DNA from 4 places in the Ruegeria sp. CG4 genome. Region 3 is predicted to be linked to each of the others. Evidence: riboswitches for the same ligand, from Rfam matches in the RefSeq annotation. Region 3 holds a riboswitch; each other region holds the start of a gene.
What was found. Region 3 has a riboswitch for cobalamin ahead of ACR0J2_RS06085 (DUF1636 family protein). Riboswitches for the same ligand answer to the same signal wherever they lie in the genome.
Positions count from the first base shown of each region.

Region 1 (4,422 bases), on a different contig from region 3:
AACCCCCGGCATTTCATCGCCGCCAGAATCCGCTCTGACCGTTCGATCGCGCGCACCAGCATCATGCCGACCAGATACCCGAAGCTTCGGTAGGTGTGCCAGTTTGTGCCGGGGCGAAATCCGCGGATCTTCATCGCGCCGCGCAGGCGCAGGTATTCTTCCCGCAACACCTCGATGTAGCGGATGGTGAACATCAAAAGGTGCACAAGCGCCTCGGGGCAGCGCAGCTTGTGCAAAGCGTGTCCAAGCGTCACAGGTTCCATCGTTCCGACCAGAACCATCAGCGCAAGGATGACCGCGTTGGCCGTCAGTGCAATCTCGACAGCTTTCCAAAGGCCCTGCCAACTGGCCGGAAAGCCAAAAACCGTGAACATCGCGTCACCGGGCATTGAGAATGGCAGCAACACCAGCATGAAGATGATGAAGCTGTCCATCATGGCCATACGCTTGAGGGTCCGGCCGACTGGCAAGCGTGACATCACCAGTAACCCAAGCGAGACGAACAAAGCGCCGATCAGCGCCGGAATGCTGTTGAGGGCAACCGTGACGATGGCAAAGATGCAGGCCAAAACGATGCGCATACGGGGATCGTAGTCTCCGATCATCCCGAAATGGGCGGCTTTGCCTGCCTCGGCCAGTGTTTTGGCCTGTGGTTCCAGCGCATGTGCCATCAGGTGGCCATCTTTTTTCGCGCGGCCAGGTAAAAGCCGATGCCGAACAGACCAATGATATAGCCAATACCACCCAAGATGTTCTGCAGATCATTGTGCTCGCGGTAGGCGGCGATCTCGCGCCGCAGTGGGCGGGTTTCGTCGCGCACCGCTTTGGCGATGGCGGCGCGTTCCTCATCCGAGAGCGAGGCCACAGTCACCGCTGCCGCGCCATCCGCAGATGCGACCGGCGTGGCTGTTTCAGAAAGCTCGGCTTCGACCCCCATGATTTCGGCCACTTCGTCGGCCGGCATGGCAACTTCGGCGACGTGCCCTGCACCCAGATCTGCCTTGAATGTATGAGTCACCGCTCTGGTCGGGCTGTAGAGAAAGAAACCGTCCGTATCGGTTACTGTGCGTCCCAGTTCAGAGCCGTCGGGGCCATAGACGATGACCTCCTGGTCTGCGGCCATATCGCCATTGGAAAACCCCAGCTCGCCTTCGATTGCGTCGCCTGCCGGAAAAACGCCTGCAATAACCTTATGCGCAAGAGCCGGGAGCGGGGCGAGAGCAAGCGTACAAACAAGGATCAACTGTTTCATGTGGACGCAACCTTTACAAAAAGTTCCGGTTTGACCTTGCGGGCCAGAAGAACGGCAAAACCTGTCAGCACGGCCTCGATAGCCATGACGGGAATGTGGGCGAAAAAGACAAGCTTGGCAGCGGGCAGGAACTCATCGCCGGACAGCGCCAGCGAGACCGCGACAAAAGCCGTCGTGGCGGCGATCGAAAACGCGCCGCCGATGCCGCCCCAGATCGCCCCCTGAACAGGTGAGCCACGTGCGATCAGACGACCAAAGATCATCCAGGTCAACACCGCCGGAAGGGCGATATTCACCGTGTTGATCCCCAGCACGGTCAATCCGCCAAAACCGAAGAACACGGCTTGCAGCAGCAAGCCGACAAAAAGGGCCGGAAAGGCGGCCCAGCCGAGCAGAAGCCCGGCCAGACCGTTCAGAATCAAATGCACAGACGACGGGCCAATCGGCACATGGATCAGCGAGGCGACAAAAAAGCTGGCCGACAACACGCCCGCCGTGGGAATGCGATCCAGATCCAGCGATTTCAGGCCCAATGCGATCCCGCCAGCCGCGGCGACCGCACCGCCGATCACGACAGGGTTTGAAAGGGCTCCGTCGACGATGTGCATTCAGGCTTACTCCAGATCCCAGGCGCGGATCCAGATGACCGCATCCTGGCTCAGCTCTTTGCCTTCATGCTTGGTTTCCGGACCCACGCCCAAAGCGGCGAAGCCCCAGTACCCGGCTTTTGGCACACCAAAAGTGAAATATCCGTTGTCATCCGAAATCGCGACCAACGCGCCGCCCGGCAATGGGGACACGGTGGCGTCCTTCGCGCCGGTGCCGGTCATGTCCGGTGCTGCGGCGATGTACTCGATTTCGATTTCTGCGCCGGCGACGGGCTGTCCCTCGCTCAACACGCGACCGGTAAAGGTTGACCCGGCGATGATGTTGTAAGGCTTGTTCAGCGGCAGAATCTCGGTGGCCAGCCCCTGCGGCTGATCCCAGTCGGTCGGCAGTTCGTTTCGGTTGAGGTAAGCCTTGGTGATCTGCTGGATATAGATATCCTCTGATTCTTCGTAGTAAGGCGCAGGAACTGTAACCACCACATAGTCACCCGAGCGTTTCACCGGCACTGAACCCAGGAACGCTTTGGCGATGTTGTCCGGTCCTTCAAAAGTGGTTTCTTCCAGCGTATCCATCAGATCGGTTTTTTCACCGTTGTGGATTACAAAGAATTCTTCCGGTCTTTCCAGGGTCATCACGTGACCAGCTTCAAACGGGTGCCAGAAAACCAGTTTGACCGGAACGTCACCGGGGCGTTCGATCATCGTGTCGTCGGTATATTCCAGCAGGAAATGGGCCTGCGCCAATGCAGGCATCGCCAAAGCAGCCGTTGCAGCCACCAGCAGTTTTTTCACAAATCGAGTCCTTCTCACGTCGCGCCTTCCCCGGCACAATTCTGCTTTGACGATGGGGAACGCGAAGCCATCTGCCTTGTCGGGCAAACAGATCCGGCGCACACCCCGTCGCCGATGATGAACGCCCCTTCCAAGGGCGCATGTTCGGCAGGTCTCCTGACTTGCGGGTCAAAGCGCTAAACTAACCTTCCCGGGATATCCCAGTGGCATTATCAGCCGCGCTCGCCGCCTACAGTTGCGGGGGCAGTTGCAGAGTTGGCGAAATGTGCCGCACTGCATTCCCTATTGCTTCCGAGGATGTCCCCGGAACCGAACATGGCGCGTTCATGCCAGAATATGTAAGACACGGTCAACAATTGATTGCGGCGTTGCATGGGCCATTTGCGAAATCAGAAATTGCATGTTCGCGCTTGCTACGCGGTTTGGTATGCGCCACCGCGAGTGTGTGTATTTTCCTAGATATCTTTCCGCGTTCAATAGTCGTCGGTTCAGTTCGCGGACTTGAGATTTTTAGGCCTGAAACTGCGGGCGTTGACTCGCGTGTAAAATTGAACTCGCCGCAAATATGTAGGGTCGCTCCGATGCACAAAAGGTCCGACCGGCCCAGCGCTCGATGCAGAAGCAGAGTTGTTGTATTTGCCGCCGTGTTCACGCTACCATCGGACAAAACAACAGTGCAGGTGCCTCGTGACCACAGAAACAAAACGCCCGCTTACCCTTCGCGATGTCTCGGAAGCGTCGGGGGTATCCGAAATGACGGTCAGCAGGGTCCTGCGCAATCGGGGTGATGTATCGGATGCGACCCGAACACGGGTTCTGGCCGCCGCGAAAGAGCTGGGATACGTGCCCAACAAAATTGCGGGTGCGCTGGCATCCAGCCGGGTTAATCTGGTCGCTGTCATCATCCCGTCACTGTCCAACATGGTCTTCCCCGAGGTCCTGACCGGCATCAATCAGGTGCTGGAAGACACCGAATTGCAGCCAGTGGTCGGCGTAACCGATTATTTGCCGGAAAAAGAGGAAAAAGTCCTTTACGAGATGCTCTCGTGGCGGCCTTCGGGCGTGATCATCGCGGGTCTGGAACACACGGAAGCGGCCCGGGCGATGCTGGATTCCGCGGGCATTCCGGTGGTCGAAATCATGGATACCGACGGCAAACCCGTGGATGCGATGGTCGGCATTTCGCACCGCCGTGCCGGCCGCGAAATGGCGCAGGCCATTCTGAAGGCCGGATACCAGCATATCGGCTTCATGGGGACCAAGATGCCTTTGGACCACCGCGCGCGCAAACGTTTCGAAGGCTTTACCGAAGTTCTGGGCAAACACGGGATCGAGATCGAGGATCGCGAGTTCTATTCCGGCGGCTCAGCACTGGCCAAGGGGCGCGAGATGACGCAGGCGATGCTGGAACGGTCGCCGGAACTGGATTTTCTGTATTATTCCAATGATATGATCGGCGCTGGCGGACTGTTGTACCTGCTGGATCAGGGGATAGACATCCCTGGTCAAATCGGGCTGGCGGGGTTCAACAATGTCGAATTGCTGCAAGGTCTGCCCCGCAAACTGGCAACCATGGATGCCTGCCGGCTGGAAATCGGCCGTCAGGCCGCGGGGATCATCGCGGCACAGCTGGCCGACCCGGAAGCCGAGATTGAAACCCGCGTGACCCTGACGCCAAAAATCAGCTACGGCGACACACTGAAGCGGCGTTAGAGTCTTGGCACTGCCGAAACTGGACAACCGGACAGCGCGTGCGGTGTTCATGGATCG
Region 1 covers NZ_JBQFRB010000007.1:132,778-137,199, forward strand. The annotation lists gene cbiQ (cobalt ECF transporter T component CbiQ) at 1-671, opposite strand, end outside; gene ACR0J2_RS17425 (cobalt ABC transporter permease) at 671-1,252, opposite strand; gene cbiM (cobalt transporter CbiM) at 1,249-1,860, opposite strand; gene ACR0J2_RS17435 (DUF4198 domain-containing protein) at 1,867-2,652, opposite strand; cobalamin riboswitch at 2,782-2,981, opposite strand; gene ACR0J2_RS17440 (LacI family DNA-binding transcriptional regulator) at 3,340-4,365, shown strand; gene ACR0J2_RS17445 (winged helix-turn-helix domain-containing protein) at 4,370-4,422, shown strand, end outside.
Region 1: it holds a riboswitch for cobalamin, as region 3 does, so the genes downstream of both, ACR0J2_RS17435 (DUF4198 domain-containing protein) here and ACR0J2_RS06085 (DUF1636 family protein) in region 3, are expected to answer to the same signal.

Region 2 (4,422 bases), on a different contig from region 3:
AATCAAACACGATCCGGTGCAAAGGCGACATGTCCCCGTCACTCAGACCGGTTCCCAGCAAGACAGCGGTGAACGTGTCGGAAACCGGAATGGATGTGGTGCCGTAGATGGTTGAGATCAGCAAAAGGGCGGCCAGAACGACCGCCCCCAGCAGAAGTGTCAGGCCAAGTCGGCCCATATCAGTTGAGATCCGGATGCATGGCCTGCGCCATTTTCAGGATCGCCTCGATATTTGCCGGTCCGGGGGTCAGTTCCTCGTACCGCAGGCCAATCCAGGCCTCGTTCTTGACGGCATCGGTCTGGGACATCACCGGATGCTCCTGCAGAAATTTGAAGGTATCCTCGGCGCCGTTGCCGGTCTGGTAATCCAGCAGCACCAGAAATTCGGGGTTGGCGGCCGCCACCGTTTCCCACGAGGTGCGGCCCCAGCTTGTATCCATGTCATGGGTCACGTTTTCACCGCCCGCTGCGGAAATCATCGCATCGGGAATGGCAAACTTGCCCGCGGTGAAGGGCGCATCAGCGGGACCATCTAGAAGGAAAACGCGCGGTTTGGGCAGATCGGCGGTCCGGGTTTCGATCTCGGTCAGTTCTTCTTTCCAACCATCAACCAGTTCCTTCGCCTTGTCTTCGACCTGCATGACCTGGCCCAGGCGCAGAACGTCATCAAACAGCAGGTTCATGCTGGCTTCGGGGCGGTCCTTGTCCAGATGCACGCAGCTTTCGGACAGGATCAAGGTCTTGATGCCAAAGGGTTCCAGCGTGTCAGGAGTCACGTCTCCGCCCGGCTTCATCCCGTAATACCAGCCCGCGAAGAACATATCGGGTTCGACGGCCACAAGGTTCTCGACCGTTGGGTATTTGGGCGCAAGCTCGGGAATGTCGCCGCGCAGCGTATCGAATTCCGGGCTGGTCTTGTACCATCCGGTGATGCCGGTCAGCCCGACGATCTTGTCCTGCAGACCCAGCGCAAAGGCCATATCGGTCATGTTCATATCGTGCACGACAATCCGCTCGGGTGCAGTTTCAAAAACCAGCGGCTTGCCGCAATTGTCGACGGCAATTTCTTGTGCCGACGCACCGCCTGCCAGGGCTGTGGCCAGGACCACCGACCAGATCTGTTTCATTCAAAGATGCTCCTAGGGTTAGTTTGAGACCGAGGTTTTTCGGATATCCAGCGCCGGAATCACGCGGCCCTCATGGTGAAAGTACAGGTAGTCGACGCCAAAGGTTTCCCGGACCTGGTCCGAGGTCAGCACATCGGCCACGGGACCAAAGCCCGTGAGCCGCGCGGATTTCATCATGGCCACATGGGTGGCAAACTCAGGGATCATGACGAGGTCGTGGACGATCATGACCACCGTGATGCCCAACTCGGCAACCAGCGACAGCATCCGCCCCTTGGCGTCGGGATCCAGATGGTTTGTCGGTTCGTCCAGAAACAAAAGCGAAGGGTTCTGTGCCAGAGCGCGCGCGATATGCGCGCGTTGACGTTCGCCCCCGGAAAGTACGCCCATTCGTTTTTCCGCCAGATCACTCAGACCTGTCAGGTTCAAAACCCTGTCCAGTTCGGCGGCGTGGCCCTCTTTCGACCGGTCAGCCCGGATCGGGATTTGCCCCAAGGCCACATATTCCCGCAAAGACAATCTGCTATCCGGCAGCTCGTGCTGGCTGACAACAGCGATCATTCGGGCGCGCTGGTTGGCGGGCATGTGTTTCAGGGTGCGCCCATTGATCAAAACGTCGCCCAGCGCCAGTTCGGCTGTGCCGCACAACAGGTTCAGAAGCGTCGTCTTCCCGGCCCCGTTCGGCCCGGCAATTGCAAGGATTGCGCCTTCTTCCAGTTCAAAAGACGCCGCTTGCAGCAGAACATCACCATTCAGCGCATAGTATTCGACGTCACGCACGGCAAGAAATGCAGAGGTCGTCATGAAGGCTCCTCCAAAATCATTCGGGGCAAACGGGAAAGGGTTTTGTCAAAAAGCGCGCTCGGCCTGTCGGACGCGCAGGTCCATCCATCGGCACTGTTCTGATATTGCAATGCGAATTCGGCCAAGGCCGCGATGTCATGCGGGGTCCGGATGTCGCCGAACAGGTATTGGGCTTTGCCGGTGGCCTGAAACCCAACAGTTGTCGGCTGCGCACACCCGGCCATGCAATCGACCGTGCGAATGGCAAACCCGGACGGCAGCGCATCTGACAACGAAGAGCGTATTTTGTCCGCAGACAAATCACCGTTGCATGCCGAACAGATCAGGAGAATATGATCAGTGGCGTCTGACATGGTCCGCTCCACTTGTTGCCAAGCGCGGACAGAAGGTGCTGATCATGTAAACACGTGACTGACGTGCCATCTAAGCCTCCTTCCAGGGCGCCCCGCCCCGGGTTGGTTGAACACTGATGGCAGGTCTCCTGACTCGCGGGTCCTTGCTTGGCCTTCCTTCCCGGCCCATTCGGCCAGTGGGTGTTTGGCGTCGCTCACCGCTTACAGTTGCGGGGGCAGTTACGGACTTGGCCTTCAGGGCCGCACCGTATTCCCTTTTCATCCCTCGGGTCTTCCTTCGGGAACCATCTTCTAGCTAAGTGCCTCAGACCCGGGCATGCGTCAATACAGAATTATTGGCAGGACAATCGGATGGGCTGGGCAGGGCGGTGCTCGAGTTTCACCGCCCGAGGTCCTCGGATTCAGCGTAGGGGTTCAGTTTTCCAGCAATTTTAAGACTTGCTCGCGCTCGGACAGGACCAGCAACAGGGCAAGATCGCCCGGTTCGATCTGATCCAGTATTGTCCTGCTCGCCTCGGTCGGGGAAGGCGCGCTCAGGATCTGCTCATCCCTAAGACCCTTGTCCATTGCCGCCTGCTTAATCAGCTTTGGAATCTCACCAAGGTTGCGTCCCCGCAGATAGCCCTCAAGCTCGGCAGCGACGACCACATCCGGCTGGAACCGCAAGGCCGTTTGCGTGACATCGATGATGTCCTGATTTGACCGGTCCCCGGCATGGCTTAGCAGTATGAAGCGGCGCTTTGCCGGAAGTCCGGACAAAGCCTCGCACACTGCTGCGACCGAATGTGGGTTATGCGCAAAATCGACAAAGACGCGGGCGCCGTTATGTGAAAACTCGTTGCACCGGCCCGGATTGTCCTTGGCGTCTGGCTTGAAACCGGACAATCCAGCGCGAATGGCCTGCATCGGGATATCCAGTGCGCGGGCCAGACACAGCGCAGTCATTGCATTGAGAATATTGTACCTGGCGGCCCCGCCCATAGCGAGCGGTACATCGTGAACCGAAATCACCGGTTGTTCCGAGAAGCCATCGAAGAACACGATCATCTCGTCCCGCAGGAAGGCACAACAATGTCCTTGCTCGCGGGATTGTTGGATCAGTGCGTTTTTCTGGTCCAGCGAGAACCACCAGATCCTGCAGGACGTGTTCAGCGCCTCATCCCGGACAAAGGGGTCATCCGCGTTCAGGGCCAGAACGCCATCTTTCTTAAGGGTGCGATGCACGGCGAACTTGGCCTGCGCCAACTCCGGAACCGTGTTGACGCCGTACTGACCCAGATGATCATTGGCGACATTTGTGACAGCCGCAGCCGAGGCGGCATGGGTTGGAAGACCCCGGCGCAGGATTCCACCACGGGCAACCTCCAGACAGGCGACTTCAAGCCGCCGGTCGCGCAGCAGCATGCGCGCTCCGCCGGGGCCGGAATAATCACCACGGTCGAGGATGTCGTCGCCGACGCGGACAAACTCTGTCGAGGTCAGCCCGGCAACCTTGCCCGCCGCCCGGGCGATCGCCTCAAGCAGCCGGGTCGTTGTGGTCTTGCCATTGGTTCCGGTGATGAAGGCGACGGGGATGTTGTGCAAGGCGTCCCACTCGACTTCATCAGGCGCAGGCAGAGCGTTCCAGGCCCAGGTCTGGCTTCCGACCCCGTGGCCGATCGAAATCTCGTCGTCGTCACACAGGATATCGACGCCCCGCGCCGAGGCCGCCTGGATCAGGGCGATCAGGGCCGGATTTGCCTCTTTGGCCATGACGTCGCGGACGTTGGCGATCATCTTGTCGAAATCGCCGGGTGTTTCCCCGACCAGCGCCGCGGCACAGAAATGCCATGCGGTCTGGACCGCAAAGATCGCTGAATATAGCTGATCCATCGGCGCTGAAATCGCAAGGTTCACGCCGCCGGTGAATACCCGATATGTCAGCTTTTCTTGGTGCCAGCCGAGCGCATCCAGCACGCGACGTGCATGATGCTGCCACAGCTCAATGACACGCGAAGACTGCTCTTGGTCAAAAAAGACGTCCATGATTGCGCCCGGGTGATCCCAGAGCAACCCGGGCCCGGTCAGCCGGCGCGCATCGTCTACCCGAAACGCGCCACTGGTCGCGCTGGGGATGGTCAGCGCGGTCTCAAGCTCTT
Region 2 covers NZ_JBQFRB010000002.1:541,853-546,274, reverse strand. The annotation lists gene ACR0J2_RS09130 (iron ABC transporter permease) at 1-178, opposite strand, end outside; gene ACR0J2_RS09125 (ABC transporter substrate-binding protein) at 180-1,127, opposite strand; gene ACR0J2_RS09120 (ABC transporter ATP-binding protein) at 1,146-1,931, opposite strand; gene ACR0J2_RS09115 (DUF1636 family protein) at 1,928-2,284, opposite strand; cobalamin riboswitch at 2,386-2,588, opposite strand; gene ACR0J2_RS09110 (Mur ligase family protein) at 2,699-4,422, opposite strand, start outside.
Region 2: it holds a riboswitch for cobalamin, as region 3 does, so the genes downstream of both, ACR0J2_RS09115 (DUF1636 family protein) here and ACR0J2_RS06085 (DUF1636 family protein) in region 3, are expected to answer to the same signal.

Region 3 (4,422 bases):
ACAAGCTGAAGGTCGTCGACGCACAGGCCGAAGTCCCGGACAACACCTTCAAAGACATAGGAACCGATGCTCTTGTCCTGAATCCACGGCACACCGGCCAGGTTTTCCGCACCCAACCTGACAAGCTCTGGCGTGCCGCATAATACGAACGGCGACTTTAGAAGCGGTTTCTGGGCCGCGCCGCTCCAAACATGGTTTGGCGGGCCTCCGCGTATGGCGATGTCAAAGGCCTCGAGATCGACGTCCCAAGAATTTCCTTCCGCAGCGAAGGACACCTGGATGCCGGGGTGTTCCGCCCAGAAGCCGCCAAGACGTGGCATGATGACCGCGTCGACAAATCGGACAGTCGTAGACACACTCACACCGCGAGCGGCCTCCTGAGCCGTCACATCATCAATGCCTTTTGCGATCTGCTCGAATGCGTCGTTGAGCGTACTCGCCAGCGTCCAACCGGCCTCGGTCAAAGCAAGTCCGCGACCCTCTCGGCGCACAAGTGGAATCCCCAGATCAGCCTCAAGCTTTCGCACCTGTTGGGCAATCGCGGCAGTGGTTACGTTCAGTGAACGTGCCGCAGCAGAATAGCCGCCTAAACGGCCGGTCGCCTCAAATGCCCTGAGGGTCGAAAGCGGCGGCAACTTATGCCAGTCAATAAGGTTCATTCAGTAGATGTACTTAATGATTGCTATTTTTTCCTGCCTCGCAAGGTACACCAAATGTGACTATTGTCGAGAAATACACCCGATGCAAAACGAGCAATCAGTAGTGTAGATATCTGAAATTGCGATTGCCCTAAAAGCCTGTCGAATTGCGTTGCAATGCGATCGTCCTGCAATGCGTTTTGCGTTGACAGGCGGGTTTGAACAACCGGCAAGGTCCAATCGCCGCAAATGCTTGGAGGCCGATATGACTATCAGGATAACCATGCTTTTTACTGGAATAGGGTTGGCTATCGCGACACCGGCGCTGCCCGACACCAGAGCCGACACTCCGCAAGCCGCACACGTAGCGTATCTTGCAGCGATCAACTCGAACAAACTGGATCAATTCCTTGAGGCGGTCACTGATGACGTGGTGTTCATCGCACCCGGCGCGCCTGTTATGGAAGGCAAAGCCAAGGTCGGGCCTTGGGTGCGCGGGTATTTCGACGCCGTTCACACCCGTTGGAAAAAGCAATCAGTGGAGTTTGTTGTGGCGGCGAGCTGGGCGTTTGAGCGTTATGAGTTTACCGCCACCGATGTTCCGCGTGACCCGGGCCCTGCCACTGTTTCCACCGGCCATGGCATCAATATCTACCATCTCGAAGATGACGGAACATGGCGCGTGGCGCGGGATATCTGGTCCAACGCGAATACCTTCAGCGCCGGCAGATCAATCGCGCCCGCGTGTTCGGGGCGTGCCGAACCTTGCTGATCAAAAGATTTGATTGGTTGGCACGCCGCCCAGATGGCCTGGACACATACTGGATCGGCCGCTTTTAACCGGGTTCCGTCCACGGCCAACTGCATTGGCCTCCGGACGGAACCAGGCAAGTACTTTTCTCGGCAACCGAAAGGCCCAACCCGCAGACCGGGCATTAGCGAATTACTGGGCCAAAACTTCCTTGCAGCTGCCTTTGCCCCATCCGGATTTGCTGCCCGAAGCCGAATAGTCAAACGTGCCAGTCTTGAGATTCACGTTGTAATTCAGGGTAAAGCCGTCACCGATATACAGGTAAGTCAGGGTGTCGAGGCCGGGATACACCTCAGCCTTATTGTCGATATCACCAATGGTAATATGCCCTTTGTTCTGGCCTTCGTATTTGACCAGCGTGGCCGCCATTTCCGGATATTTTGCATCCGGCGCTTCACACTCGAACACCCGGTCTTCCGCAACTGCAGCGACGGGTAAGAACACAAGAAAAGCTGCTAACTTTTTCATTTTTTTGTTTCCTGGCATATTCTGTTCGCCGACGCCCGCTAAGGACAGTTTGAGGCATAATTTTGCAAAAATTCTGGCTACTCTGTGCACGGCAAGACGGCCATCAGATTTGATCTCGAAGCGGTCGTTTTTGCCGGGTCTTGCGCGAATACTGAAATGGAGTACCCCGAGCCGGTCGGAACGGCGGCTACTTAATCAACGAAACCCCAATCCCTCGGTTTAGCGATGCTCGGAGATGACGGTCGATTGGTCGCCGCAACGTCCACACACGGCCTGCCTGAGTGGTTGTTAACCCGAATCTGCCCCGCCCGTCCGGTTCGCGCCGACCCCTTCCAAAACCAGCGAAGATCATACGGAACACCTCAATCACGCAGGTTTTCCGGCGCAGCAAGCGCCCGGCGATGCCGCTGAGTGACCACCTCAGGTCGCTTTTCCCTTCCGGCGGCAAAACCGCGCATCCTGAAGCTTGACAAGTCCCCCGCCTGTGCCGCATGTCCGACCCGTTGGTGTCCATCCCTGGATGGATGAAAAGGGAATGCGTCAGCGGTTTTTCCGTCAAACGCAGCCGCCCCCGCGACCGTGACCGGAGAGGGTGCCCATAGCCACTGGCCGAAAGGCCGGGAAGGCGGGACATCTGCCAGAGCAAGTCTCTGACATCCGCAAGCCGGGAGACCTGCCAGCACCCGAAGAAGAAACCGGGCGGGGTGTTCCGGTGTCGGGTCCATGTGCAGACGCGTGGCCCGCATGAAACCCCGTCCCCCGCGAAGAGGATTTGGGGGGATGAGAGACATGACCGAGACCGCACCAGTCGAGTTGCTGGTCTGTACCACGTGCCGCCGTGGACTGCCCGTCGAGGATGATGAAAAACGCCCCGGCACATTGCTGCACAAAGCGCTGCAACAGGCCGACCTGCCCGAAGGCATCACGCTGAAACCCGTCGAATGCCTGTCGAACTGCGATCAGGGCTGCTCGATCGTGCTGCGCGGTGGACCGGGTCGCTGGACCTTTGTCTATGAGAACCTGAACGAAGCCGAACACGTTGACGTCATTGTCGACGGTGCGACCAAATATCTGGCGACCGAGGACGGCTTGGTCAAATGGCGTGAGCGCCCCGAACATTTCCGCAAAAACTGCGCCTCGCGCATACCCCCGATTGGAGCCCCGAAATGAGCACTCTTGAGAAACTTCCCGTCACTGTGATCACCGGCTTTCTGGGCTCGGGGAAGACAACGCTGGTCAAGCACCTGATGCAGAACCCGCAGGGCAAACGTCTGGCGGTCGTGGTCAATGAATTCGGCGACGTGGGCGTCGATGGCGATATTCTGAAATCCTGCGCCATTCCCGATTGTCCGGCAGAGAACATCATGGAACTGGCAAACGGCTGCATCTGCTGCACCGTGGCCGATGATTTCATACCGACCATCGAAGCGCTGATGGCGCTGGACCCGCGCCCCGATCACATTCTGATCGAAACCTCCGGCCTCGCCCTGCCCAAGCCGCTGCTGAAAGCCTTTGACTGGCCCGATATCCGCTCGAAAATCACTGTGGACGGCGTAATCGCTCTGGCCGATGCCGAGGCGGTCGCGGCAGGTCGCTTCGCTCCGAATGTCGAGGCGGTGGATGCCCAGCGCCTGGCCGATGACTCGATTGACCACGAAACGCCCCTGTCCGAGGTGTTCGAGGATCAGATCTCCTGCGCTGACATAATCCTGCTGACCAAGCCCGACCTGGCTGGCCCCGAAGGCGTGGCGAAAGCGAAAGAGATCATCTCCGCCGAGGCCCCGCGCCCGCTGCCCGTCGTAGAGGTTGCCGAAGGCGTTGTAGACGTCCGCGTCGTGCTCGGTCTGGAAGCCGCAGCCGAGGATGACATGGACGCGCGTCCGTCGCATCACGACGGTCACCACGACCACGAACATGACGATTTCGAAAGCATCATCGTCGAACTGCCGGAGCAAAGTGACCCACTCGATCTGGTTGCCAAGATCGAACGTCTGGCCAGGGAACTGAACATCCTGCGCGTCAAGGGGTATGCGGCAGTTGCCGGCAAACCGATGCGTCTGCTGGTTCAGGCTGTCGGTGCCCGGGTGCGTCATCAGTACGACCGCCCCTGGGAACCCGGCGAGGAGCGCCGCTCACGTCTTGTGGTCATTGCCGAGCACGACGACATCAAAGAGGCCGAAATCCGGGATATCCTCGCGGGTGTGACCGAGGCCGCCGAGTAAGCCATGCACGTCGTCTTCCGCGAAAGCCACGGGCTTGAAGAAACCGAGACTCCGACCGATCTGGGCCAGAGCCCGGCGGATCTGGTGATGTTGTCCTTTTCGGACAGCGATCTCGGTGCTTTCGCGGCAGGCTGGCATCGCGGCGGTGGGCCGGAAGGGCGAATGCCGACGATGCGGTTGGCCAATCTGACGGCGCTGAAACACCCTCTGTCCGTTGACACATATGTGGAACAAACGCTTGACGGCGCAAAAGGTATCCTGATCCGCCTGATTGGTGGGGTGC
Region 3 covers NZ_JBQFRB010000001.1:1,214,588-1,219,009, forward strand. The annotation lists gene ACR0J2_RS06070 (LysR substrate-binding domain-containing protein) at 1-659, opposite strand, end outside; gene ACR0J2_RS06075 (YybH family protein) at 904-1,410, shown strand; gene ACR0J2_RS06080 (hypothetical protein) at 1,582-1,917, opposite strand; cobalamin riboswitch at 2,405-2,612, shown strand; gene ACR0J2_RS06085 (DUF1636 family protein) at 2,707-3,087, shown strand; gene cobW (cobalamin biosynthesis protein CobW) at 3,084-4,139, shown strand; gene cobN (cobaltochelatase subunit CobN) at 4,143-4,422, shown strand, end outside.

Region 4 (4,422 bases), on a different contig from region 3:
GCGGAAACGTAGGAAGACCTTGCCGATGCCTGAGGTTGTACCGGGGCGTGCGAGGGTACGGCCATGCCTCCACCGGGGCCTCCGTTCGGCGTGGGTGGAGGTGCGTCCTGCAAACGTTTGATCAGTTCTTCCGGGCTTGGCAGGTCGGCCACATGGGTCAACCGAATGACGGCCATTTCCGCTGCCATCATGGCGTTTGGTGCGGCTGAGACCTCTTCGAGCGCTTTCAGCAGCATTTGCCACATGCGGGTCAGGACACGCATCGGCAGGGCTTCGGCCATTTGCTGTCCGCGTGCGCGTTCGTCGGGCGAAACGGTCGGGTCCTCGGCGGCGTCTGGCGTGATTTTGACCACGGACACCCAATGGGTGATTTCGGCCAGATCGCGCAGCACGGCAAGCGGGTCGGCGCCCTCGGCGTACTGAGCGCTTAGCTCTGTCAGCGCCCCCGCCGCGTCGCCCCGCAGGATCATGTCCATCAGGTCCAGGACGCGGCCCCGGTCCGCCAGACCCAACATCGCCCGGACCTGATCGGCACTGGTTTCACCGGCCCCGTGCGAGATCGCCTGATCCAGCAGCGAAGTTGCATCACGCGCCGAACCTTCGGCCGCTCGGGTGATCAGCGCCAGCGCGTCTTCTGCGATCTGGGCGCCCTCGGCGGCGGCGATCTTGTTTAGAAGACCGATCATGTCCTCGGGTTCGATCCTGCGCAGGTCGAAGCGTTGGCAGCGCGACAGGACCGTAACCGGAACCTTGCGGATTTCGGTAGTCGCGAAGATGAATTTCACATGCTCGGGCGGTTCCTCAAGCGTCTTGAGCAGCGCGTTGAACGCGCTGGTCGAGAGCATGTGAACCTCGTCGATGATATAGATCTTGTAGCGTGCGCTGGCGGCACGATAGCGGACGCTGTCTATGATCTCGCGGATGTCGTTCACGCCGGTGCGGCTGGCGGCGTCCATCTCCATCACGTCGACATGGCGGCCTTCCATGATCGCCACGCAATGTTCGCATTGGCCGCAGGGTTCGGTCGTCGGTTTGCCGTCGCCATCGGGGCCGATGCAGTTCATGCCCTTGGCGATGATCCGCGCCGTCGTCGTTTTGCCGGTGCCGCGGATGCCGGTCATGATGAAGGCCTGCGCGATCCGGTCTGCCTCGAACGCGTTTTTCAGGGTGCGCACCATGGCATCCTGACCAACCAGGTCGGCAAAGGTTTCCGGGCGGTATTTGCGGGCAAGAACCTGATAAGCGGGGCTTGGCGTGTCGGTCATTTCTGCTCTGTCGGATTCGTATCAGAAGTGCAGCGTAGAGTGCGCCGCCGCCTGCGTCCACAGCCGGTTCGCGAAATTCATTTGGGAATGCTTCGGGATGCGCGTAAAAATGAAGGCGAAAGCATTTTTGACCGGATTCTTGTGCGTAACGATTAAGGAGGGCGCGTTGCATGTCTCAGATGATTATTCATGCGCTGCAGGTCGGAGGAGGTACTCTGGCCCTGACATCAATGCCGGGGCGTGGGGGTAAATATGTCCAGGACCTGAATGCGATTTCCGACTGGAAGCCCGGTCTTGTCATTTCAATGACGACCGAAGTCGAGATGCTGCAGGACGGCGCGCGTGACTTCGGAACCGACATTCAGGCGCGCGCCTGCCGCTGGGTCCATCTGCCGGTCGAAGATTTCGGTGCACCCCCCGACGCCGTGACCGCGCGCTGGCCCGATGTAAGCGCGGCCGTCCGCCATGCCCTGTCAGGGGGCGGGCGCATTCTGGTGCATTGCCGGGGCGGCTGTGGCCGGTCCGGAATGGTGGTGTTGCGCCTGATGGTCGAATGCGGCGAGCAACCGGGTGCAGCCCTGAAACGGTTGAGGGCGGTGCGGCCCTGTGCGGTTGAAACAGATGCACAACTGGCATGGGCCACGCAATTGATTCCGGCCAGCGCGGACCCGTAGCTTAGGCCGACAAATGTCCGGCCTGGGCCGCCACTTGGCGACCTGCCAGGGCCGAAGCTTCAAGCATGGCGCAGGGCGGGTCCGACAGAATTGCGGACGGCAGCGCACGGAACTCTGCGCAGAACATCATGTCTGCATAATCCTCCAACCTGTCGCCCGGAGTTTCCTCATTCGTTCCGCAAAACACCCGGATTTTGTCTGGCCGCGCGTGGAATCGGGCCATGCACCCTTCGGGGCAATGGGCAAGCTCGCTGCTGCCTTCAATGGCGAATTGCGGGGTTGCGGCCGGGCCGGCGCTTGCCACGGCGCGCGTCAGAGCCCGCGCCATTTGCGCCAGTGCCGGACAGGGTTTGCCGGTGCGCTGGCACACAGTGGCAGAAAATTCGTGTGTCCTTGTCTTCCAGTTCATAATGCGCCCTCCGCGCGCGGCGCGGGGCAAGGATCAGGTGTGACGGGGCTATGCCATCAGGACCTGCCCGGACACCCCGCCCGAGTTTCGGTTTCAGTATCGATGGCAGGTCTCCTGACTTGCGGGTCATCGCTTTGCCGACCTTCCCAGCCTTTCGGCCAGTGGTGTTTCGGCATTGCTCACCGCTTACAGTTGCGGGGGCAGTCTCGGCCTTGGTTCCTTCCGGCAATGCCAGACAGAACCGCACCGTGTTCCCTTTTCATCCCGGCCCCTTAAAGGGCGCGGAAACCATCTCCTCATCGCTAGCGGTTGCCGGGTCCCCGAGTCAAGCGCATTGCGCGGGCCGAGGCATTTGGTCCGATGCGTGGTCGGGAAAGCGGACGTTTGGTCATGTTTGCACCGGGTTGACTTGAGCGGGCGACTGGCCTGACAGATAGGTGAACTGAACTGTTCAGTTGAGAGCGGAGCATGATATGTTGGACATACAGGAACAGGTCTTGACCGAAGACATACGATTTCCCTCCGGGACGGCTATGCTGTCGGGTCGCCTGTACCTGCCTGTTGCAGCGCCTGATATCGTAGTTGTTCTGAACAGCGCGACCGGCGTTCCCCAGGACTATTATCAGCATTTTGCCCGGTGGCTGGCGGAAGAGCAGGGCATTGCCTGTCTGACCTATGATTACCGCGATTTCGGAAAATCGTTATCGGGGCGTCTGAAGGATTCGCGTGTCACCATGTCCGATTGGGCGCTGATCGATATTCCCGCGGCCCGGGCCGAGATGCGACGGCGATTCCCAAGTGCGCGGCAGTGGACCATTGGTCATTCGCTGGGGGGTATGCTTGAGCCATTGCAATCGGATGTGGATCAGATCGACCGGATGATTTGTGTGTGTTCAGGCCTGGTTACGTTGTCGGATCATCCCTGGCCCTACAGGGGGCTGGCCGGAATCTTCTGGTACGGGCATGCGCCTTTTGCAGTTCATATGCTGGGGTATCTGCCCGGCAAGGCCATTGGGTTTGGTTCGGACCTGCCGTCAAAGGTCTACTGGCAATGGCGAAAATGGTGCACCTCGCCGAACAGCTATCTGCCTGAAATTGGCCAAAGCCTGCCCGCAGCGACCTGGCCGCGGGCCGGTGGTCCGGTCGACCTTTTTGCGATTTCGGACGACCAGATGGTGCCTGATAATGCGGTATGGAGGCTGGCCGAGCTATACGGCCCGGACGCCAACCGTCATGTGCTTGAACCAAAGGATTTCGGGCTGAAATCCATTGGCCACATTGGTGTTTTTGCGCGCAAAAACAAAGCGGTCTGGCCGAGGTTGATCGAGTCTACGGAGCAGCAATTCCGTTCCGACCGGAAAGATGTGACGATTGCGGGATGAAGTGAGAGGTTGGACATCGACCCAAGCGGGGCTCGTTGTGGCTGCTTCCTTCCGGACCTGACCAGGTTGGCGAGGCGCTCGCCCGCGCCAACCTCTCAATCGTCGATATAGGGAAGTTGCGCCAGGAAGACAACCCGTCAGAGTGACAGTCTGATCCGCAGAAAGCCTTCCGGGTCATGCCCCAGCACATGCGGATCGTATGCGTCCAGTTCGGAAAGATGCGCCCGTGCTCCCGGCCCGGTTTTCAGAATCGAAGCGTGGCCGGGAAGCCGGACAAGGCTGAAGGGGAAGGGCGCAGATTCAAGCGGGTCGCCCGGTAATCCCCCCGAAAGATAGTCGCGCAGGACGTCCCTGATGGGTAAGGTCGGCATATTGATCTGCCGGGCCTGATGCGCAACAGGGAAGTGTCCGCCGCCGCTGGCCCGGTAACTGTTCAGGGCCACAACGAATTTCTGGGTGGGTTCAATAGGGATTCCATCACAGCAAATCTCGCGAACACGGTTTGCGGCGGGATCGACCAGCATTCCGTAAGAATCAAAACGCGCCGGCTGGGAAAGATCGATCCGATAGGTCAGGCCGAACAGCACATCGAAGTTATGCCCGGCCCGTGTTTCATCGGTCAGAGTGCGGACAGCTCCTTCATCCACCTGATTGAAAATGCCCGCCGACATTTCAAGCCAGTCACGGACCAT
Region 4 covers NZ_JBQFRB010000005.1:170,793-175,214, forward strand. The annotation lists gene ACR0J2_RS14730 (DNA polymerase III subunit gamma/tau) at 1-1,265, opposite strand, end outside; gene ACR0J2_RS14735 (phosphatase domain-containing protein) at 1,436-1,939, shown strand; gene ACR0J2_RS14740 (hypothetical protein) at 1,941-2,348, opposite strand; cobalamin riboswitch at 2,436-2,656, opposite strand; gene ACR0J2_RS14745 (alpha/beta hydrolase family protein) at 2,822-3,730, shown strand; RNA gene ffs (signal recognition particle sRNA small type) at 3,730-3,828, opposite strand; gene ACR0J2_RS14755 (bifunctional 2',3'-cyclic-nucleotide 2'-phosphodiesterase/3'-nucleotidase) at 3,868-4,422, opposite strand, start outside.
Region 4: it holds a riboswitch for cobalamin, as region 3 does, so the genes downstream of both, ACR0J2_RS14740 (hypothetical protein) here and ACR0J2_RS06085 (DUF1636 family protein) in region 3, are expected to answer to the same signal.